One region of the Novosphingobium sp. 9 genome, then DNA from elsewhere that is predicted to be linked to it. Evidence: riboswitches for the same ligand, from Rfam matches in the RefSeq annotation. Region 1 holds a riboswitch; each other region holds the start of a gene.
The links. A riboswitch is a leader RNA that binds a small molecule or an ion and turns the genes downstream of it on or off. The one in region 1 is predicted to bind cobalamin.
Positions count from the first base shown of each region.

Region 2: another riboswitch for cobalamin. It lies ahead of CI805_RS03245 (HoxN/HupN/NixA family nickel/cobalt transporter); the one in region 1 lies ahead of cobW (cobalamin biosynthesis protein CobW).
Region 3: another riboswitch for cobalamin. It lies ahead of CI805_RS06090 (TonB-dependent receptor plug domain-containing protein); the one in region 1 lies ahead of cobW (cobalamin biosynthesis protein CobW).
Region 4: another riboswitch for cobalamin. It lies ahead of CI805_RS19430 (TonB-dependent siderophore receptor); the one in region 1 lies ahead of cobW (cobalamin biosynthesis protein CobW).

Region 1 covers NZ_CP022707.1:257,035-262,105, forward strand. Annotated here, with positions in the region: gene cobN (cobaltochelatase subunit CobN) at 1-1,942, opposite strand, end outside; gene cobW (cobalamin biosynthesis protein CobW) at 1,971-3,044, opposite strand; cobalamin riboswitch at 3,237-3,470, opposite strand; gene CI805_RS01270 (SDR family oxidoreductase) at 3,725-4,483, opposite strand; tRNA gene CI805_RS01275 (tRNA-Gly) at 4,691-4,764, opposite strand; gene CI805_RS01280 (Fe2+-dependent dioxygenase) at 4,902-5,071, opposite strand, start outside.
Region 2 covers NZ_CP022707.1:653,900-658,970, forward strand. Annotated here, with positions in the region: gene CI805_RS03230 (hypothetical protein) at 1-182, opposite strand, end outside; tRNA gene CI805_RS03235 (tRNA-Arg) at 480-556, shown strand; gene CI805_RS03240 (TonB-dependent siderophore receptor) at 705-2,843, opposite strand; cobalamin riboswitch at 3,025-3,277, shown strand; gene CI805_RS03245 (HoxN/HupN/NixA family nickel/cobalt transporter) at 3,462-4,493, shown strand; gene CI805_RS03250 (LysR family transcriptional regulator) at 4,648-5,071, opposite strand, start outside.
Region 3 covers NZ_CP022707.1:1,205,744-1,210,814, forward strand. Annotated here, with positions in the region: gene CI805_RS06080 (hypothetical protein) at 1-28, opposite strand, end outside; gene CI805_RS06085 (cell wall hydrolase) at 243-1,463, opposite strand; cobalamin riboswitch at 1,662-1,891, shown strand; gene CI805_RS06090 (TonB-dependent receptor plug domain-containing protein) at 1,997-3,904, shown strand; gene CI805_RS06095 (ABC transporter substrate-binding protein) at 3,963-4,844, shown strand; gene CI805_RS06100 (FecCD family ABC transporter permease) at 4,841-5,071, shown strand, end outside.
Region 4 covers NZ_CP022708.1:1,062,781-1,067,851, reverse strand. Annotated here, with positions in the region: gene CI805_RS19440 (hypothetical protein) at 1-109, opposite strand, end outside; gene CI805_RS19435 (TonB-dependent receptor) at 117-929, opposite strand; gene CI805_RS19430 (TonB-dependent siderophore receptor) at 905-2,302, opposite strand; cobalamin riboswitch at 2,502-2,752, opposite strand; gene ccmC (heme ABC transporter permease CcmC) at 3,123-3,860, shown strand; gene ccmD (heme exporter protein CcmD) at 3,860-4,003, shown strand; gene ccmE (cytochrome c maturation protein CcmE) at 4,003-4,476, shown strand; gene CI805_RS19410 (heme lyase CcmF/NrfE family subunit) at 4,473-5,071, shown strand, end outside.

The sequences.
Region 1 (5,071 bases):
GTTCCTCGGCCAGCCCGAGAGCCGCCGCCTCGTCGCGGATGGCAAGCTGGAGGCGGTCGCGCCGCGCGGGGTCAAGGCCTCCGGCGTTGGAGAACTCGTCGAGCAGCGCCTCGATCCGGGCAAGGCCTGCGCCGATGCCGCTCTCGACCATCGGCGGCGGGGCATGGCCGATGGTGACGGCGGCGATCCGGCGCTTGGCCTGCGCGGCCTCGCCCGGATCGTTGACGATGAAGGGATAGACCACCGGCAGCGACCCGATCAGCGCCTCGGGCCAGCAGGCGCCCGACAGCGCCACCGCCTTGCCCGGCAGCCATTCGAGCGTGCCGTGCGCGCCCATGTGGATCAGCGCCTGAAGCCCCTGCGCACGCAACCACAGGTAGAACGCGACATAGCCGTGGCGCGGGCAGCGGGTGGTGTCGTGATAATCCTCGTCGCGCGCGGCCACATCGCCCCGCTCAGGCTGGAGCGCGAGGGTGACGCTGCCGCAGGCAATGGCGGCAAAGTGAATACGCTCACCCTGCACCGCCGGATCGGTCTCCGGTTGGCCCCAGACGGCGAAGAGTTCGTCCCTCAGCACGGGATCGAGGCCTTCCAGCGCAGCACGGTAAGCGGCGAGCGGCCAGGTTATGGTCTGGGTCTGAAGTGCCGTGGCGAGATCGCCCGCCGGATGCGTGTCGTATCCGACCTCGGCCAGATCGTGCAGCACCGCCTCGGCGGAGGCCAGCGCATCGAGGCCGACGGCATGTGCCATCTGCTGCGCCTTGCCGGGATAGGTCGAGAGCACCAGCGCCAGCTTGCGCGCCGATGGCGGCGTGCGCGCGAGATCGACGGCAGCGGCAACGCGCGCGACGATGGCGGCGATCCGCTCCGGCTCGGCACGGTGGATGCTGCGCGCGAGGCCGAGGTCGGCGTCATGCTCGCCCGCCTGCTTGAAGCTGGCGACGCCTGCGAACAGGCGTCCGTCGATCTCGGGCAGGACGACATGCATGGCAAGATCGGCGGCGGAAAGCCCGCGTGTGCTGCCTGCCCAGCCTTCGCGCGGGGCGGTCGCCAGCGCGATCTGGAACACCGGCACGCCCGCAGCGTCGAGCGGCGAATGCCCGGTCTCGTCGCGCGCGGAAAAGGCGGTGGCGTTGACGATGGCGGCGGGCTTCAGGCGCGCGATCCAGCGCTCGACCTGCGCGCGCGCCGTGGGCTCCTTCAGCGAGGGCACATAAAGCGAGAGCGTACGGAAGCCCCGCGCCTCGAACGCCGCGTGCAGCGTCGCGAAAGGATCGACATCGTGCGCGGCCAGATAGGCGCGGTAGAACAGGATCAACGCGAGCGGACGCCCGTCAGACGCCACATCGTCAGGCACCACATCGTCGGGATCGCACGGCCCGGACTGCGGATGCCAGCCACCGGCCAGCGGCAGCGGCACACACTCCGGCACCTCGCCGCGATACCCGGCGCCGATGCGCGCCAGCAGCGTCAGCGCCCCGCGCGCCGCATCCGCGCCGCCTGCCTCGCAACGGCGGGACAGGTCCGCCAGCACCTCGGGCGGCAGAGTGGAGGCGCTTTCCAGTCGCGCATCATGCTGCCCATCCCCCGGCAGCACCGCCAGCGCGATCCCGCGACGGCGGGCGAGCAGTTCCAGCTGTTGCAGGCCGTAGCGCCAGTACGGCGCCCCACCGATCAGCCGGACGAGGATCGCCTTCGCGCCCTCCAGCGTGCGCTCGACATAGGTATCGACCGACAAGGGATGCAGCAGCGCGGCAAGGTTCGCCAGCCGCAGCGTCGGGAAATCCGGGTCGGCATCGCGCGCCGCGTGCCAGCCGCCCGCGAAGGCGCCGAGGTCGCTGTCGGAGAACGACAGCACCACGAGATCCGCAGGCGCCTGCCCCAGATCCTGCGGGATGGCGGTTTCCTCCATCCCGTGCGTTTCGCGGAAGATGACGTGCATCGGCCTGCTCGCCTTGCCGGACCCCCGCTCAGTCGATCAGCGCGGCGCGGATCGCTTCGGCATCGATATCGGCACGCTCGGCAATCGCGACCAGCCGGGTGACGCGCGGCTCGCCTGCCTCCCAGCGACGGTCGTACTGCTGGCGCACCCGCGCGCCGACCGCCTGCACCAGCAGCCGCATCGGCTTGCCCGCCACCGCGACATGGCCCTTCACGCGCAGGATATTGCGATCGCGCGCCAGCGCCTCGATGCGGCGGGTGAGGTCTTCGGGATCGGCGATCTCGCCCCCTGTGATGACCACGCTGTCGAAATCGTCATGCTCGTGCTCGTCCTCGCCATCGTGGTGCGAGGGGCGCGCGGCGAGGTCATCCTCGGCAGCCGCTTCGAGGCCGAGGATCACGCGCGGGTCGATCGCCCCTTCGGCCAGTTCGATCACCGGCACCTCGCGCGGCATTTCGGCCGCAATCACCGTGCGCGCGGCGGCCACGCCCTCTGGCCCCGCCAGATCGACCTTCGTCAGCAGCACGATATCGGCGCAGGCGAGCTGGTCTTCGAACACTTCGGACAGCGGCGTCTCGTGATCGATCCCCGGATCGGCAGCGCGCTGAGCGTCCAGCGCTTCGAGATCGGGCGCGAACCGCCCGGCGGCGACCGCCTCGGCATCGGCCAGCGCCAGCACGCCGTCTACGGTGATGCGGCTGCGGATCGCCGGCCAGTCGAACGCCTTGAGCAGCGGCTTGGGCAGCGCGAGGCCGGACGTCTCGATCAGGATATGATCAGGGCGCGGCTCCAGCGCCAGCAGCGTCTCGATGGTCGGGATGAAATCGTCCGCCACGGTGCAGCAGATGCAGCCGTTGGCGAGCTCGACGATGTTCTCCACCGGGCAATCGGGGATCGCGCAGGACTGGATGATGTCGCCGTCGACGCCCATCGTGCCGAACTCGTTGACCACCACGGCCAGACGACGCCCGCCTGCATTGCGGATCAGGTGGCTGATGAGCGTGGTCTTGCCCGCGCCGAGGAACCCGGTGACGATGGTGACCGGCACCTTGGCAAGATCGGTAGAGGCAGATGCGGCGGCAGGCGATCCGAAAGCGGACATGGCAACAGTTTCCCGCGCGCCTTGAGCGAGACACGCAGCGGGACTTGCCGGGAGCCTTGCTTCCGACCGGCGCGCGACGACGGGCGGGCGCGACAGGCACCCGTGACCACGCAACCGTGCAGCCCCAGCCGCACCGTTTCGTCGCTCAGACGGAAAACTTCACCGTGCCAAGGCCATCCCCTGGACCTGGGCAAGAGCGACCGGGGCGCCGGCAGGTCTCCTGGCTCGCGGGTCACAGCTTGATGCACGCCTTCCCGGATGCGCGGAGATGTTCCGCGCGGGTCCAGTGGCCGCCCCCTCAAGGAGAGCCTGTGCATCGCGCTATCCGCTTACAGTTGCAGGGACAGCCGCGGATTTGGAAGCGAACTTCCGCACCGCATTCCCGATTAAGCCCCTTGTCGGGGCACCGGCGCGATCTGTTCGGAGCGCGGGCGAGCCCGCTCTCCGAACGCCCGGATAGACGAGGCCGACGCGAATGCCAATCCGCTTCGGCCCGCCCGATGCGCAATCTCTTGAAACGATCTCTCAGAGTTCGCTTGAAAATTCGCAGAACGCGAATTTTGCGGCACCGGCCCACGCCCCCACCCTACCACCCAACGGTAGTATCCTGCGGGTGGTAGGGTGGGGGCGCGGGCCGGTGCCGCCTAAAAATGCCCCGCAGGCATTTTTCAAACGATCTCTTACCCCTTCATGCCGCCCGCCACTTCGATCCGCTCGGCATTGATCCAGCCCAGCGGATCGCAGAGCAGCGCGGCGATCACCGGCCCCACGTCTTCCGGCGTCCCGGCGCGGCCCAGCATGGTGTGCGCGGCGACCATCTTGTTGACCTCGGGATTGTCGCGCACCACGCCGCCGCTGAAATCAGTGGCGATAGCGCCGGGCGCCACGGTGTTCACGACGATGCCGCGATCGCCCAGTTCCGCCGCCATATTGCGGGTCAGCGCCTCGACCGCCGCCTTGATTGGGCCATATCCGATACGTCCGACAAACGGCACCCGCGCCAGCCCCGAGGAAATGTTCACGATCCGCCCGCCGTCGTTCAGCAGCGGCAGCAGCGCCTGCGTCAGGAACATCGGGCCTTTCAGGTGGACCCGGTAGAGTGCGTCCATCTCGGCTTCGGTGATGCTCTCCAGCTTCGCGGCGGACGATGTGCCCGCGATATTCGCCAGATAGTCGAACCGCTCGGCGCCCCATGCGGCCAGAGCCTTACCGACCTTGCCCGCGAAGTCCGCGAACGAGGCGGCATCGCCTACATCGAGCGGCAGCGCCAGTGCGAGCGCCCCAGCCGCCTCGGCCAGCGCCACGGCCTCCTCGGCGGCTTCCCGGTTGGCATTGTAGGTCAGGATCGTCGCGACGCCGCGCGCGGCGAGGCATTGCACGGTGTTGCGGCCGATACCCCGGCTACCGCCAGTAACGATGGCGATCTTGCGTTCGGACATGGAATGAACCTCTTTCATCTTGCAGAGCAGGAAGGCCCGATCTCTCGGGAACCCTGCTATCCTTGCGCCGCAGACGCGCGAAGATGAATGTCGGAAGCAGGCGATTTCTTGCCTGTTCCTGCTCGCAAGGCGCGAACGGGCGATAGCCACGACACAAGCGACCAACAAGCGCCCAACGTCAGTCAATCTATTGAAATATCAGGAAAATGGAGCGGGTGAAGGGAATCGAACCCTCGTATTCAGCTTGGGAAGCTGCTGCTCTACCATTGAGCTACACCCGCATCCGGGCCGGTTTCGGCCGGTCCGGCTGGGCCGCTGATGCAGGCCAGCCATCGGAAGGAGACGGCGATTAGCCGATTGCCCCTGCCTCGTCGAGGCGAATTTCGTCTTGTCGAAGCGAAATTTCGAAGCGCTGACCTCAGGTATCAGACCATAGCCGTAGCAGGTTGTGGTAGACGCAGGTGAGTTGCAGGATCGCATCCGCATCGGCGCCGTCCATCGTCAGCTTCTGGATCGAAGTGTCCTGCTCGAACAGCATGCGGCGCTGGGCATCGTCGCGCACGAGGCTCTGGACCCAGAAGAACGAGG
Region 2 (5,071 bases), 400 kb from region 1:
TGCCACAGGCACCGCGCTGCGCCGGCAGGATGCGTGCCCCGCGCGACAGCTGCCAGAAGCGCCGCCAGTCCCGGCTCCATGATAGCGCAAAGGTCGGAGATACCCTGCTCCGCGATTTCGCGGCGAGGGCCCTGGAGGTCTCGCAGCAGACCGGGAACCTGTTTAAGGTGGGCGGTCATCACGGGCTGGGCGATTCCTGCGATGCTTGCGACGGCGCGCCCGGCCGTGTGCAATGCCGACCATTTCATCGTCAGCGAGTCACCACCTCCTTGTCCGAATTGCCCTGGCCAGGGGCGGGGAAGGTGCTGGCCGGTTCCGGTTGTGCCCGCGGTGCCAAAGGAAGGAGCGTTCATGACGCTGAAGATGCGCCTCGGTGCTTGCTCAACCGTAAAAGAGGTAAAGGTGTAAATTATGTGTTCTGTGCAAGAGTCGATTGGCTCTGGTCAGTCTGAAAAGGCTCTGCTAGTCGCCCTTGCACTGCACCCGTAGCTCAGCTGGATAGAGCGCTGCCCTCCGAAGGCAGAGGCCACAGGTTCGAATCCTGTCGGGTGCGCCATCTCCTTCAGTAATGTGATTGTCGAAACTTCCTTGGGATGAGGATGGTTCCGGTCGATCATGTCATGAGCACAGCTTGAAGAAGATATGGAAAAAGGCGGCCTTCCTTTAGGGAGGGCCGCCTTTTCGCATTTTTCAGAACTGAAGGATCAGTAGCTGAAGGTGATCGAGCCCATCACGGTGCGCGGTGCGGCGTAATAGGCCTGTCCCCAGGCAAGGCTGTTCAGGTACTTCTTGTCAGTCACGTTATCGACGACGATCTGGGCCTTGATGCCCTTGGTCACGGTCATCCCGGCCATCAGATCGAGTACGGCATAGTGGCCCTGGCGGACAACGGCGTCGTTCCCTTCTGCATCCTGCACGGTGCTGTCATCAATGTGGGTCGCGTCCTGCCAGCGCAGGTTCGCGCCGAACTTGAGGTCGTTCAACTGCGGGATGGTGTAGGTGGTGTTGAGCTTGAGCGTGCGGTTCGGGATATAGGTGAACGCGCGCTCGCCGTCGGGAGTCTTGAGAGTGAACCCGGTATAGCCGCCGCCCACAGTCCAGTTCGGTGTGATCTTGCCGGCGATTTCGACCTCGAAGCCCTTCGACGTGGTGGTTTGGCCGACGTAGTATGTGCCGCCGGCCGGGCCGACATCATCGTCGCCAAAGGTGCCGGCTGCTTCGGCCAGATTCTTCTGGTGCGCACGGAACAGGGCGGCCGTGGCATAGAGCTTGCCGCCGAACCACTCGCTCTTCACACCGGCCTCGATGCTGCTGCCGGTCGCAGGCGCAAGGCGCTGGTTGCCAGCGTTGACCTCGCTCTGCGGATTGAAGATACCCGTGTAGCTGGCATAGAGTTTCACATTGTGCGTGATGTCGTAGAGCGCGCCGACATAAGGTGTGACCTTGCTGTTCTTGCGCGCTTCATCCACGCCATAGCTGTCGCCGGTGGACTTGAGCCAGGTGGCCGAAGCCCCGGTGATGGCGGTCAGGCGATCCGTGATATTCCAGTGGATGGCGCCATAGACGCGGGTGATGCGGTCGATCGTGCGGGCCTGAAGGACGGGCGTAGGATAGTCGTCCGGTTCCGGAATGGTGACGTTGCCGATTTCGGATACCGCCGGATAATCGGGATAGGTATCCGAAAAGCCTTCGTATTCATGCCCGCTGTTGCGACCGGTCGAAACGCCGAAGGCCAACTGGTGCTGGCGTCCGAACAGCTGGAACGGTCCCGATGCGTCTAGGTTGTAAATGTCCTGCTTGTAGTCCGTTGGGTAGATCCCGGTCATGCCCGAGATGCCGAGGCCGGTATCCGGATCGGGGTAGCCGTAGGCGTAGAGCAGCTTGGATTTGTACTGGATGCGGTTGAAAGTGTAGGTGCCTTTCACCGACCAGTCGTTGCCGAGATTGTACTTCAGTTCGGCGAATGCGCTCTGGTTGCGGGTGTTCCAGTAGGTCCATGGCGCGGCGGTGGAGGCCGAGCGCTTGTAGCTGATCTGGCTGCCGTCCGAATAAGTCATCGGCAATGTGCCCCACATCACGCCATCGGCGTTATTCTGCTGGCGGCTGTAACCGGCAGTGGCGGTGAGATCCGGTGTCACGTCCCACGCGACTACGGCGCCGATCACGTTGCGGTTTACGTGGTAGTAATCGAGGTAGGAATCGCTGTCTTCATGCGCGCCGACCACACGGGCGCGCAGTGTGCCCGAAGAGTTGAGCGGGCCGGAAATGTCGGCCTCGACACGATGATCGTCGAACGAGCCGAGATAGCCGGTGACGGAGGCCTGGAAGGTGTCGGTAGGGCGCTTGCGCACATAGTTCACGGTGGCGGAGGGGTTGCCGACGCCGGTCATCATGCCATTGGCGCCGCGTACCACTTCGACGCGATCGTACAGCGCGGTGTCGAGGCTGCCGTAGGCGATGCCGCCCGAGAGCAGAGGCATGCCGACACCATCGACCTGGAAGTTGGTGATGGTGAAGCCGCGCGAATCGTATTGCGTGCGGTCCGTTTCTGCCCGCTCCACATTGACGCCCGGCACCTGGTCGAGCAGGTCGTTTACGTTGCGCAGCGAGAAGTCCTTGATCTGCTGCTGGTTTACGATCGTCACCGCCTGCGGTGTTTCGGCGATCGTGAGGGGGAGGCCGGTGGCCGAAGAGATGTCCTGGGTGGCAGGAGCCGTCACGACGATCGATTCTTCGGATTTCTTGGCGGTGTCGCTTGTTGCCGCAGCATCATCGGCATGGGCCGTGACGGTCAGCGCGCACGTCGCGACGCCGGTGGCCAAGGCGGTCAGAACCCTCTTCATTCGTACATTCCCTTGCAAACAGTTTTTATACGCCCGCGCGTTGGCCCGCTATGTGAAATAGCTTCTGCAAGTCAATATCAGTTTTGTGACGCGCGACCTTTCGGTTTCGCTGCAAGGTGCTTGCACGGATTGATACGGCACCATAGGTACGATCAGGTTCGATATTGGCGGTAACGTCAGCATTGGACAGGATCGCGCCGGTGCTTCGACAAGAGGCTTAATAGGGAATGCGGTGCGGGCGCCTTTCGCGTGCCCCATTCCGCAGCTGTCCCTGCAACTGTAAGCGGTGAGCGAGATGCATATGCGCGGACGGGCGAGAACCCCCCGAGCCGCCAGCCACTGGGTCGGACGCTAAATCGTGCGAGGCTCGGGAAGGCCTTGCATCGAGCCTTGACCCGTGAGCCAGGAGACCTGCCGGCGTCCGGTCGCTCTTGCCCGGGTCCAGGGGATGGCCAAGGCACGGAACGCTTCCGTCTGAGCGACGCAACGTGCGGCAGGGGCCGCATCGGCCGGGCAGGGCCGGACGCAGGCTGGCGTCCGTCCGGCATGTCTCGCGTCGACCGCTTGCGGCAGGCCCCTGTCAGGTTCGCTGACGCCGACAGAGGTTCCCGTTTCGCCATGGTCGCAAGTTCCTATCCTCCTTCCGTTTCGCTGCGAGGGCGTATCACGCTGCTGTTCGCCGTGCTGGCAGGCGTCAATCTGTTGGTCTGGGGCTGGGCTTTCAGCGTGTTCCATCACAGCCCGGTCATGCTCGGCACGGCGCTGCTCGCCTGGAGTCTGGGCCTGCGCCACGCCGTCGATGCCGATCATATCGCGGCGATCGACAACGTTACCCGCAAGCTCATGCAGGACGCCCAGCGCCCGGTCACGGTGGGGCTGTGGTTCGCGATCGGGCATTCCGCCATCGTCCTGATCGCGGCGACCACGATCGCATTGGCAGCCAGTTCCATCGAGGATTTCAAGGCTGTCGGGCAATCGGGCGGGGTGATCGCCACGATCGTTTCAGCGACGTTCCTGTTCGTGATCGCGATCATGAATCTGGCGATCCTGCGCGGCGTCTGGCAGCGTTTCCAGCAGGTGCGACGCGGCGGCAGCTATGAAGAGGACGACCTCGACATGTTGCTTGCGGGACGCGGGCTGATCGCGCGTATCCTGCGCCCGGTGTTCCGGCTGGTGAACCATGCCTGGCACATGGCGCCGCTGGGCTTCCTGTTCGGCCTCGGCTTCGACACTGCAACCGAAGTGGCGATCCTGGGACTGTCCGGCGCGCATGCGGCGGACGGGATTTCGCTGGGTACGGTGCTGGTTTTCCCGGTGCTGTTCGCGGTGGGCATGGCGCTGGTCGACACCGCCGATGGCGTCATCATGCTGGGCGCTTACGAGTGGGCCTTCGTGAAGCCGATCCGCAAGCTCTACTACAATATCGTCATTACCTCGATCTCGGCACTGATCGCGCTGGTGATCGGCTCGATCGAGACGGCGGCGCTGCTGTCGGAAAAGTTCGGGCTGACGGGTGGTGTCTGGTCCGGGGCTTCGGCGCTGTCGGGCCAGTTCAACACGCTGGGCTTCGTCATTATCGCGGTGTTCGTGGTCTGCTGGCTGGTCAGTTATGCGGTCTATCGCTGGAGCGGACTCGACGCAGAAGGGTAGAAAAACGCCCCATTGCTGCAACAGATGCAGGATTGTCCTGCAATTGTTTGCATTGCCGTAGGCGCAATTCGGGCGCAAGGGCGCGGACTTTCCCGCTTTTCCCTGGAAAGTCGCGATGCCCCCCCTTGCGCCTCTCTTCCTTTGCCCCGCGTCCTCAGCCTTCGCCGGAAAGTCGGGCATCCCACGGCGGCGCGGGCGTGAACCGTTCGATGATCCATTCGGCGAAAGCCGTGGTTCGTGCCGGAGCCAGACGGGCCGAGGGGCGCACGATATGGATGCCGGCCTCTGTGTCGAAGCTCCATTCGGGCAGCACACGCACAAGCGTTCCTGCCGCCAGATCGCGGGCGACGATACATTCGCCGACCCCCAGAATGCCGACATCCGCACGCGCCGCTTCGAGCAGCGCGGCGGTATCGTTGGCACGCAGGGCGCCGCGCACTTCCACGGTTTCGCGCCGCTTCCCGTCAGACAGGCGCCATTCCGGATACGAGGCATAGCCCGTGAAACCGAGGCAGGCATGGGCGGCGATTTCGGCGGGCGCCTGTGGTATGCCCCGGCGTTCGAGGTAGCCGGGCGAG
Region 3 (5,071 bases), 950 kb from region 1:
CGAAGGCGGGGGAGAAGCGGATGGTCATGGCGTCGCGTACCCTGTCTTGCGGCCGATCGTTTATGGCCGGTTGTCTGTGATTGGCCCCGTTGAACCCCTCAGTAGCGCGGGAGGCGCTAAGCCTTCCTGCATGGGGATGGTTGACCAAATCTTGCCAGCCTCTCGCGCTTGCGATGAGATGAGTCGCCCATGCGTCGATCCGACCCGCGCGCAACTGTTCGGAAGGAAAGCGCAGTCGGGTGCTATTGTCCCGGTTGGGCGATCCAGCGGCCGGAATTGGCGTATTCGTCCTTTACGCCGGTGGTCTGCGGCAGGTTCTGCGCGCGGTACAGATCTTCGCCGCCGCGGGCGCGCACTTCGCTGGAGTAGAGCGGGGAGGGCGGTGTGGAGGACGGGGCGGGTGTCGTCATCGCGACCGGGCTGGCCGAAGCTGCGGGCGCAGGCGCCATCGCGGCATAGGCCTTCTGCAGGGCAACGGGATCGGAGGCCAGCGTATCGGCGGCCTGCTGGGCGGGCGTCTCCATCCGTCCGGGCACCGGCAGCGGCTCTCCGCCGTGATAGACGAAGCGAAAGGTTGCAGCGCCGCCTGCCGGGCCTTGCAGCGCGTAGAAGCGGTGCGCGCCGATGGTTTCGAGGTAATGCAGGCTGTCCGCCCAGTAGGGATGCACCTGGACCGTATGATAATGCGTGGCGAGGCCGATCGGGGCGTAGACGTAGCCCGCCAGCGCGGCAGCGGCCACGGCGCGGGCGCGGTCCCAGAACAGCGCCATCGGTTTGCGTGACAAGGAGCCGTCGCAGGTGAAGGTGAACTGGCAGCCGCCGCCCGCTCTCGTCGCGCCCTGATAGACCACGCCGCACACGGTGTTGGGGAAGGCGGGGTGCGCCACGCGGTTGAGCACGACCTGCGCCACTGCGCGCTGCCCGGCATCGGGCTCGCTCGCGGCTTCGTAATAGACCGCCTGCGTCAGGCACTGGAGCGCGCGCATGTGATCGAGCGGCGTATCGTCGATAATCATCGAGCGTGCCGCCGGGCCGGTGCTGCCAGGCAGGCCATCGCCGAGGTCTGCATCGGAATGGATGCCGTCGCCGATCTGCGGTGTCGGCGGGGCAAGGTCGAGGTAATAGAAGGCCGCGCCGGGGAACGAGCCTGCGGCGGTCTCGAACGGCATCGGCGTGACCTGCCGGCTGTCGTCCTCGGCGGCGGGTAGGCGGAAGGGCTGCCAGTCACCGGGCGCGGCGAAGGCGGGGATCGCCACAAGCGCGAGCGCGGCGCTTGCCAGCGACCAGCGGCGGCGCACGATGCGCTGACGACGGCGCCCGGTGCCGCGAACCACCCGTCCCGCGAAGTCGCGCGGGCGCGGCTCCCATGCCGGCGTTTCGGCAGGGGCGCCGTCAGCCTCGGGGAGCATCCTTGCGGGCGACGCGCTGCGCGCGAGGCCGGGAGGGAGCCAATGGGTCGTCACGTCTGCTCTTTGCGCTTTGCTTTCTGTTCGCGCTGTCTGCACGCCCTATACGCGTTCGGGAGCGCCTGCGCATCTGCGCGCAGCGGCCTGTCCCGAAGCTGCACAGTGTCGCTTTATGGCCGCGCTATACGCGCAAAGGTCTTAACGAGAGCCTCGCAAGGCACGCCCGCGCTTGCCAGATTCCGGGGCGGGCGGTAACGCGCATGTCACGTCATGGGTTTTCGCGGGTCGCCTTTCAGGGGGGAGGCACGCGGACTAAGAGGGAAGCGGGTGCGGGGATCGGTCCCCAAGGCCCGCGCTGTCCCCGCAACTGTGACCGGGGAGCCCGCGCTTCCATTCGGCCACTGGATCGTCCCTCGATCCGGGAAGGCGGCAGGCGCGACGATGATCCGGGAGCCAGGAGACCTGCCGATGACGGTCGTTCCGCGCCGGACGGGGAGTTCCGGAGATGCAGCGGGCACGCGCCGGGCAAAGCACCCGCGTGCGGCCTCCGCCATGAACGGCATATTCGTTCAGGTTTGGAGGACTATTACGTGAAGACCCTTTTGCTGCTCGGCACTGCGCTGGGCCTGTCTGCCGCTGCGCCTGCTTTCGCGCAGGATGACAACGCCGCGATCACCACGGCCGATGCCGTGCGCGACGATCACATCACCGTGCTCGCCACCGGCAGCGCCACCAATGTCGACAAGGCGGGCCAGCCCATCGACGTGATCGGCGCCGACGAGATCGACAGCGTGCAGGGCCCCGACATCACCCGCGTGCTGCAGCGCCTGCCCGGTGTGACGATTGCCAGCAACGGCGGCCTCGGTTCGGCGACCAGCCTGTTCGTGCGCGGCGCCAATTCGCAGCAGGTTCTGGTCATGGTCGACGGCATCCGCGTGGCGGACGTCGCGGCGACCGGTGGCGGCTACGATTTCGGCAACCTGATGACCGGCTCGATCGGCAAGATCGAACTGCTGCGCGGTTCGAATTCGGTGGTCTGGGGCTCGGATGCCATCGGCGGCGTGCTCAACGTGACCTCGCGCGATGTCAACGGCGTCGAGGCGCGCGCGGAATATGGCTCGCGCAACAGCTTCGACGGGCAGATGAGCGCTGGCGTGTCCGGCGATACCTACGGCGTCACGCTCGACGGCGGCTATACCCGCACCGACGGCATCTCGCAGGCCGCCATCGGCACCGAGGATGACGGTTTCCACCAGTGGCGCGTGGGCGGCCATGGCCATGTCGAGCTGATGCCGGGCCTCACCGCCAGCCTCGCCGGACGTTACACGCAGGGCAAGCTCGATATCGATGGTTATCCCGCGCCCAGCTACATCACCTTCGACGATACCGACGATTACCAGAAAACCCGCGAGATCGGCGGTCGCGGTGCGCTCGACTGGACCGGCGACACGCTGAGCCTCGGCGTCGCCTACCAGCTGTCGGACACCCGCCGCCGCTATTATGGCGAGAGCTACAACTATTGCGGTTCGGACAGCTGCTACTTCACCCATGGCCAGAGCCGCCGCGCCGAACTGACCGGCAGCTGGAACGCCTGGCGCGACCTGCGTCTGGACTTCGGGGCCGATCACGAATGGTCGCGCATGGACGAGAGCGACGATGCGCGCCATCACGCCAACCTCTCCAGCGCCCATGCGCTGCTCGGCTGGTACTCGCAGATCGTGAATCTGGCGGCGGGCGTCCGCTATGACGACCATTCGCGCTTCGGCGGCGCCTGGACCTTCGGGGCCAACGGTTCCGTTGCGGTTGTGGGCCAGTGGCGCGTGATCGCTTCGTATGGCGAGGGCTTCAAGGCCCCGTCGCTTTACCAGCTCTATTCGAACTACGGCGATACCTCGCTCAAGGCCGAGCGCAGCCGGTCCTACGATGCCGGGATCGAATATGGCGACCGCAACGGCCCGCTCTACTTCGCGCTGACCGGCTTCCGCCGCGATACCCGCAACCTGATCGACTTCGTTTCGTGCGTGGGTGACGAGCAGTGCGAAGCGCGCCCCTATGGCCTCTATGCCAATGTCGGTAAGGCGCGCGCGACGGGTGCGGAACTGGAGCTGGGCGCGCAGGTCTCGCCGGCGCTCCATGCCCAGGCGGTCTACACCTATACCAAATCGGTCAACCGCACCTCGGGCGATGCGAACGAGAGCCTCGACCTCGCGCGTCGTCCGCGCAATGCGCTCACGCTCTCGCTCGACTGGACCAGCCCGCTGCACGGCCTCAAGCTGGGCGGCGATCTGCGCATGGTCAGCGACAGCTGGAACGATGCAGCCAATACCACGCAGATCGACGGCTGGGCGACCGGCACGATCCGCGCCTCCATGCCGATCACCGACAAGGTGGAAGTCTTTGCTCGGGTCGAGAACGTGACCGACGTGAAGTACGAGCTTGTCACCGATTATGGCACGGCCGGACGCTCGGTGTTCGGCGGCATCCGCGTGACGATGTGATCCTGACGCCTCCCTTCGCCTCGCGCCGGGGGAGGCGCACGACCGGCGGCGGGCGCGCGTGCTGCGCCTGTCGCTGGGGCTTGCCGTCGCAGCATGCCTTGGTGGCGGGCTGTTCGGATACTGGTTCCGCGAACCCGTGCCGCCGCGCGCCAAGGCCTATCCTGCAATCGTTTCTATCAATCCCTGCACCGATGCGATCCTTGCCGAAGTGACCGTACCCGGCCAGTTGCGCGCAATTTCCGATTATAGTGCCGATCCGGCGTCGAGTTCGATGGACCTGGCGATAGCGAGGCGCTATCCCGCCATCGGAAATTCGGTCGAGGAAGTTATCGCGATGCAGCCCGATGTGGTGGTCGCGAGTTCCTTCCTTGCGCCGTCCACCCGTACGGCGCTTGAGGGATTGGGGATAAAGGTCGTGACGGTTCCCATTGCGTCCAGTGTGGCGCAGTCAGAAGCACAGGTGCGGATGCTGGCGGATGTCGCCGGCAACCGCGCGCGCGGCCAGGCACTGGTCGCGCGCATCGATCGTGCGCTCGCGGCGGCCGCGCCGCCTGCGGGTTCTCGCAAGGTCCCTGCCTTGATGTGGGAGACCGGCGGCATCGTTGCGGGCAGCGATACCCTGATTTCCGAGCTGATGGAGCGTACCGGCTTTTCCAATGCCGCGACCGCCGCAGGTTTTACACAGGCCGACTTCGTGCCGCTGGAGCAGGTGCTGGCCCATCCGCCGGGCGTGATTCTTGCGCAGAGCGGGCCGGAAGGCGTGCGTGACCGGATGCTCGACAGTCCGGTGCTTGACGAGCTTGCCGATACGCCGCGCGCGCAAGTGCCCGGCAACCTGCTGTGGTGCGGTGGCCCGACGATCGTGCGCGCTGCCCGGCGGCTGGCGGCGATCCGTCGCAGCGCGCCGGTGCAGGCCCTCGCAGCCGGGAGACATCCTTGAACGTCCGCCTGCTGCTGAGCCTGAGTGGTCTGCTGCTTCTTGCACTTCCGCTCTCGCTGCTGACCGGCCGGGTGTGGTTCAATCCCTTCGATCCCCACGTTAACCATGTTTCGACAATCCTGATGGACCTGCGCCTGCCGCGTGCGCTGCTGGCGGTGGTGCTGGGGGCAGGGCTCGGTACGGCAGGCGCCGCGATGCAGGGCTATCTGCGCAATCCGCTGGCCGAT
Region 4 (5,071 bases), on a different replicon from region 1:
AGGCGGCAATGCCGATCCAGCGATGGATCAGCATTACCCACCGCCGCACCGCCTTGTCGGTGACGAGGCCGCGAACTGCGCCGGTCTTCCTTCCGAAAGACCGGCGCACGAGGGGATCAGAAGCCCGCACGAAGCGTCACGTCCACCGAGCGCGGACGCCCCAGAATCCACTGCTCGTCGTTGTAGCTCGTCATCGCGTACGCCTTGTCGAGCAGGTTGTAGACGCGCAGGTCCAGCGCCAGCTTGGGCGTCAGTGCCCAGGACAGCGTCGTATCGACGGTGGCGTAACCGGGAATGCGGAAGGCGTTCGCATTGTCCGAATAGGTCCGCCCGACATAGCGCAGGCCCGCGCGGGCCTGAAGCTGGCGTGTGGCATTCCAGCGCAGCCACAGGTTGGCCATGCGTTCGGGCACGTTGGGCGGCGTGTTCCCGGTGTAGCTGACCCCGCCCGAAACGAAATCGTCGAAGCGGGCATCCAGCACCGAGCCGTTGGCATCGATCCCGAAGCCGCGCGGCAGGTCCAGCGAGACCGACGCCTCGATCCCCTTTGCCGAACGCTGGCCGACCTGCTCGATCGGGCTGGTCAGCGTCTGCTGGGCCAGCAGGTGCTTCTTGACGATGCGATAGGCGGCCAGCGTCGCGGTGCCGTGGCCGTTCAGGAAGCTGGCCTTGGCACCCACTTCCACCTGATCGCCGGTGGCATTGCTGAAGGCGACCTGATCGGTGGAATAGGTCGTCAGCGTTCCCAAAGGATCGACACCGGTGGCGTACTGGGCATAGAGCGAGACGGTGGAGATCGGCTGATAGACGCTGCCCACGCGCCATGTGGTGTTGTGCAGCCGCTTGTCGAGCACGAAGGTATCGCTGCGGCTGCCGTCATTCGTATAGGCAATCGTCCAGCGCTTCACCTGATCGTGTTCATAGCGCACGCCGCCGACCACTGAGAGATGCTCACCAGCGCCAGCCGGTCCTCGGCGAAGATCGCGTATTCGTTGGTGCGGGTGCGATAGCGCGGCGCGATACCCTGTGTGTCGAGGAACTGACCGGGATCGAAAGCGTAGGGATCGACCTCGCTCACCTGCACGTCCGATCCGAAATCGTTGCCGTGGGTGAAGCCGATGGTGTTGACGTCGAACCCTGTAACCAGCGTGTTCGACAGGCCTGCCGTCAGCGGGGTTTGCAGCGTCATGCTGCCCTGATCGCCCCACTGGGTCTGGTCATGGTCGATGCCGAAATTGTCGGTGCGATAGATCGTGCCCGGTGTCGCGGCCTGTGCATTGTAGCCATTGGGGCAGAAGCCGTCGGCGCCGACCCAGCAGTAGCTTTCCAGATCCTGCCAGTGCCGCTTCGTCGTCAGGCGATAAGCGGTGTTGGAGAAGGTCAGCGTGTTGGACGGGTGCCAGTCCACCCGCAGGGTGGTGCGGTTGTCGTGGAACCACACGCTGGCATCGTCCACGTTGTAGTTGCGATGGCGGATTGCGGTATCGAGCTTGCCGTCGATCAGCGGGGTGCCGAAGTATTTGGAGGGATGATTGTCGCCCCAGTCGTCACGCAGGGTCACGGTCAGGCGGTCGCTCGGTGCCCAGCGCAGCGCGCCAGACAGCGCGAGGCTGTGCGATCCGCCGCGATCGACATAGCCGTCCGAGCGGCGATAGCTGGCATCGACGCGGTAGGACAGTTGATCCGCGAGTGGCCCGCCGATCCCGGCGGCGGCGTGGAAGGTGTTCTGCGAGCCATAGCCGATCTCGGCCTGGCCCTCGGTCTTCTGCGCATCGGGCGCGCGCATCACTACGTTGACTGCACCGCCCAGCGCGGCCTGCCCATAGAGCACCGAGGCGGGGCCGGAGAGCACGTCGATCTGCTGGACCATCCACGGATCGGTGGGGAAAGTGATGGTGCCCGCGCCGGGATAGAGGCGCACGCCGTCCACCAGTTGCAGGACCGAGCCCTGACCGCTGAAGCCGCGCGCGGCGAGCGCGGTGCCGCCGTTACCGAGATTGGCGACGCTGGTGATGCCCGGCGCGCGCGATTCAGCCTCGGCGATCGACATGTCGCCACGGGCGCGTACGGTGTCCCCATCGAGCACGGCAATGCTGGCGGGGGTCTGCAACGGGGTGAGGTTCAACCGGCTGCCGGTGCCGTTGGGCGTGGTCAGCGTGGTGCGGTCCTTCGCACCCAGAACGAGGATATTTTCGGCAGAAGTATCCTGCGGCTCGGTTTGCGCGAGCGCCGGCAGCGTCGCGCCGAAAGCAGGCAGCAGAACAGCGCCCGAAAGCGCGAGACGGGTCTTGGAAAACAGCATTGGATAGTCCCCGGCGTCTGGCGAACCGGCAGGAACCCTCCGCGCGCACGGCAGCGACAAAGTCGGCACCCACGACGGCGACAGCCGTGCCCGCCGGACGCCCCTTTGCGACCGGCACGACCGTCCATGCGGTTCCTACCGCACACGTGTCGTCGCTCAGACGGATAGTACCGTGCCCTGGCCATCCCCTGGACCCAGGCAAGAGCGACCGAACGCCGGCAGGTCTCCTGGCTCGCGGGTCATCGCTCGAAACACGGCCTTCCCGGGCCTCGCAGGATTTAGCGTCCGGCCCAGTGGCTGGCGGCTCGGGGGTATGTCGCCCGTCCGCGCATGTGCATCTCGCTCACCGCTTACAGTTGCAGGGACAGCCCCGGATTCGGATGGCCGGGGCCATCCTCACCGCGTTCCCTATTAAGCCCCTTTCGGGGCACCGGCGCGATCATGCCTGCGGATGAACCGCAGGCGCTCGCTTGCTAGATCGTGGGGATCGGTCTGGCAACCGGCATTGTGCAATCCACCGATGCAGCGCTTTCCTTCTTCGCGATCCGCAGGGGGCAGCGCCGAACAGCCAGGCGCACGGCATAAAGGTTGGCAGGGTTGAGGCTGGCAGTTCTGTTTTCCAGCCCTGATCTTACGAACAGTCGGAGTCTTCCGGACATTTCGGAGGGCTCCGTTTCGTCTGGAATGACCGCTGTGTCCATGAAGGCCCGCGCAGTTTTTCCGCGACACGCGCGAGGGAAGTGATAGGCGTGAATGACGTCTTCACGCCTGCAAGAATTAATCGAGATCGTTGATGAGTTCCGCCCCTAGAGCTTCCGGCATGCACGGTTTGGCGAATCCGGCTCGTTTTTTGCGTCTGGCGCGGGTTTTGCTGCCGGTGTGCCTGATCGGCGGTGTCGTGCTGGCGGGCGGGGCGTTGGTGTTCGGGCTGTTTTGTGTTCCGCCGGAGCGGCTTCAGGGGGACACGGTGCGGATCATTTTCCTGCATGTGCCTGCGGCGTGGCTGGGCATGGCGGGGTGGTCGGGGATTGCGGCGGGGAGTTTTTCGCAGGTCGTATGGCGCCATCCGCTGGCACCGGTGGCGGCGCGGGCCTGCGCGGTGCCGGGGGCGGTGTTTACCGCCGTGTGTCTGGCGACGGGCTCGTTGTGGGGGCGTCCGGCGTGGGGTGCCTGGTGGGTGTGGGACGGTCGGCTGACCAGTATGCTGGTGCTGCTGCTGCTTTACCTTGCGTGGATTGCGCTGGCGCGGGCGAGCGATGAGGCGTCGGTGGGCGGTGAGCCGCCGCTGGCGCCTGCCCTGTTCGGGCTGGTGGGCACGGTGAACCTGCCGATCATCCACTATTCGGTGATCTGGTGGAACAGCCAGCATCAGCCGCCCAGCATCACGCTGGGCAAGTCGGCCATCGCGCCGATCTTTCTCTATCCGCTGTTCGCAGCGACGCTGGGCTTCACACTGATCTTTGCAGCCTGCGTGCTGGCGCGGATGCGCGCGATCCTGGCGGACCGGCAGGCCGATGCGCGCCTGCGCCGCATGGCGCTGGGCGAGGAGGCGGCCTGATGCGCGCGGCCTTCGATGCTTGGCCCTATGTGATCGCCGCCTATGGCGTGGCGCTGGGCGCGACGATCGCGCTGGTCGCCTGGTCGCTGTGGACGATGAAGCGGGCCGAGGCGCGCCGCGACAAGATCAAGCGCCGTCGCTGATGCGGGTATCGGCTCTGAAGGCGCGCAACCAGCGCATGGTGCTGGTGTTGCTGGCGATCGCGGCGCTGCTGGGGGCAGGGCTGCTGGCGGCCTGGGCGCTGCGCAGCGAGGCGAGCTATTTCTATCTTCCGGCAGAGATCCTTGCCCATCCGCCCAAGCCCGATCAGGAGGTTCGCCTTGGCGGCATGGTGCGGCGCGGCTCGCTGCACACGCTGGCCGATGGCGTGACGGTGGCCTTCGATGTGACCGACGGCAAGGTGCGGGTACCCGTGCGCTTCACCGGCATCGTGCCTTCGCTGTTCGTCGAGGGATCGGGCGTCGTGGCGCAAGGGCATATGGAGGCGGGAGCAGCAGGTCATGACCTGTTCGTGGCGACGCAACTGCTGGCCAAGCATGACGAGAAGTACGTGCCGCGCGAGATGGCGAGCATGAGCGCGAAGGAGGCACACGACCTCGTGGAACACACGCAATGATCGCCGAACTGGGCCTTGCTGCCCTGTGGATGGCCGCCGCGCTGGCGCTGCTGCAACTGCTGGCGGGCGTGCTGTCGGCGCGGGGCGGTGACAATGAGGAGAGTGCAGCCTTCGGCGCGCTCGCCCGTCCGGCAGCGGTCGTGCAGGGGGTGCTGGTGCTGGCGGCCTTTGCCTGCCTTGCCTGGTGCTTCGTTCAGACGGACCTCTCGGTGGCGCTGGTCGCCAGCGATTCGAGCGCGGACAAGCCGCTGATCTTCCGGCTTGCCTCGACCTGGGGCAACCACGAGGGCTCGATGCTGCTGTGGGTCTCGGTGATGGGCCTTGCCGGCGCGCTGGTCGCGCTGCTGGAGCATCGCCTGCCCGAACGCACGATGCGCATGACGCTGGCGGCGCAGGCCTTCGTCAGCCTTGGCTTCTATGCCTTCCTGCTGCTGGCCTCGAACCCGTTCGCCCGGCTCGATCCGGCGCCGCCTGCGGGCATGGGGCTCAACCCGCTGTTGCAGGACATGGGCCTCGCGTTCCATCCGCCCACGCTGTACCTCGGTTATGTCGGGCTCTCGATCGCCTTCAGCTTTGCGGTGGGCGCGTTGGCGAG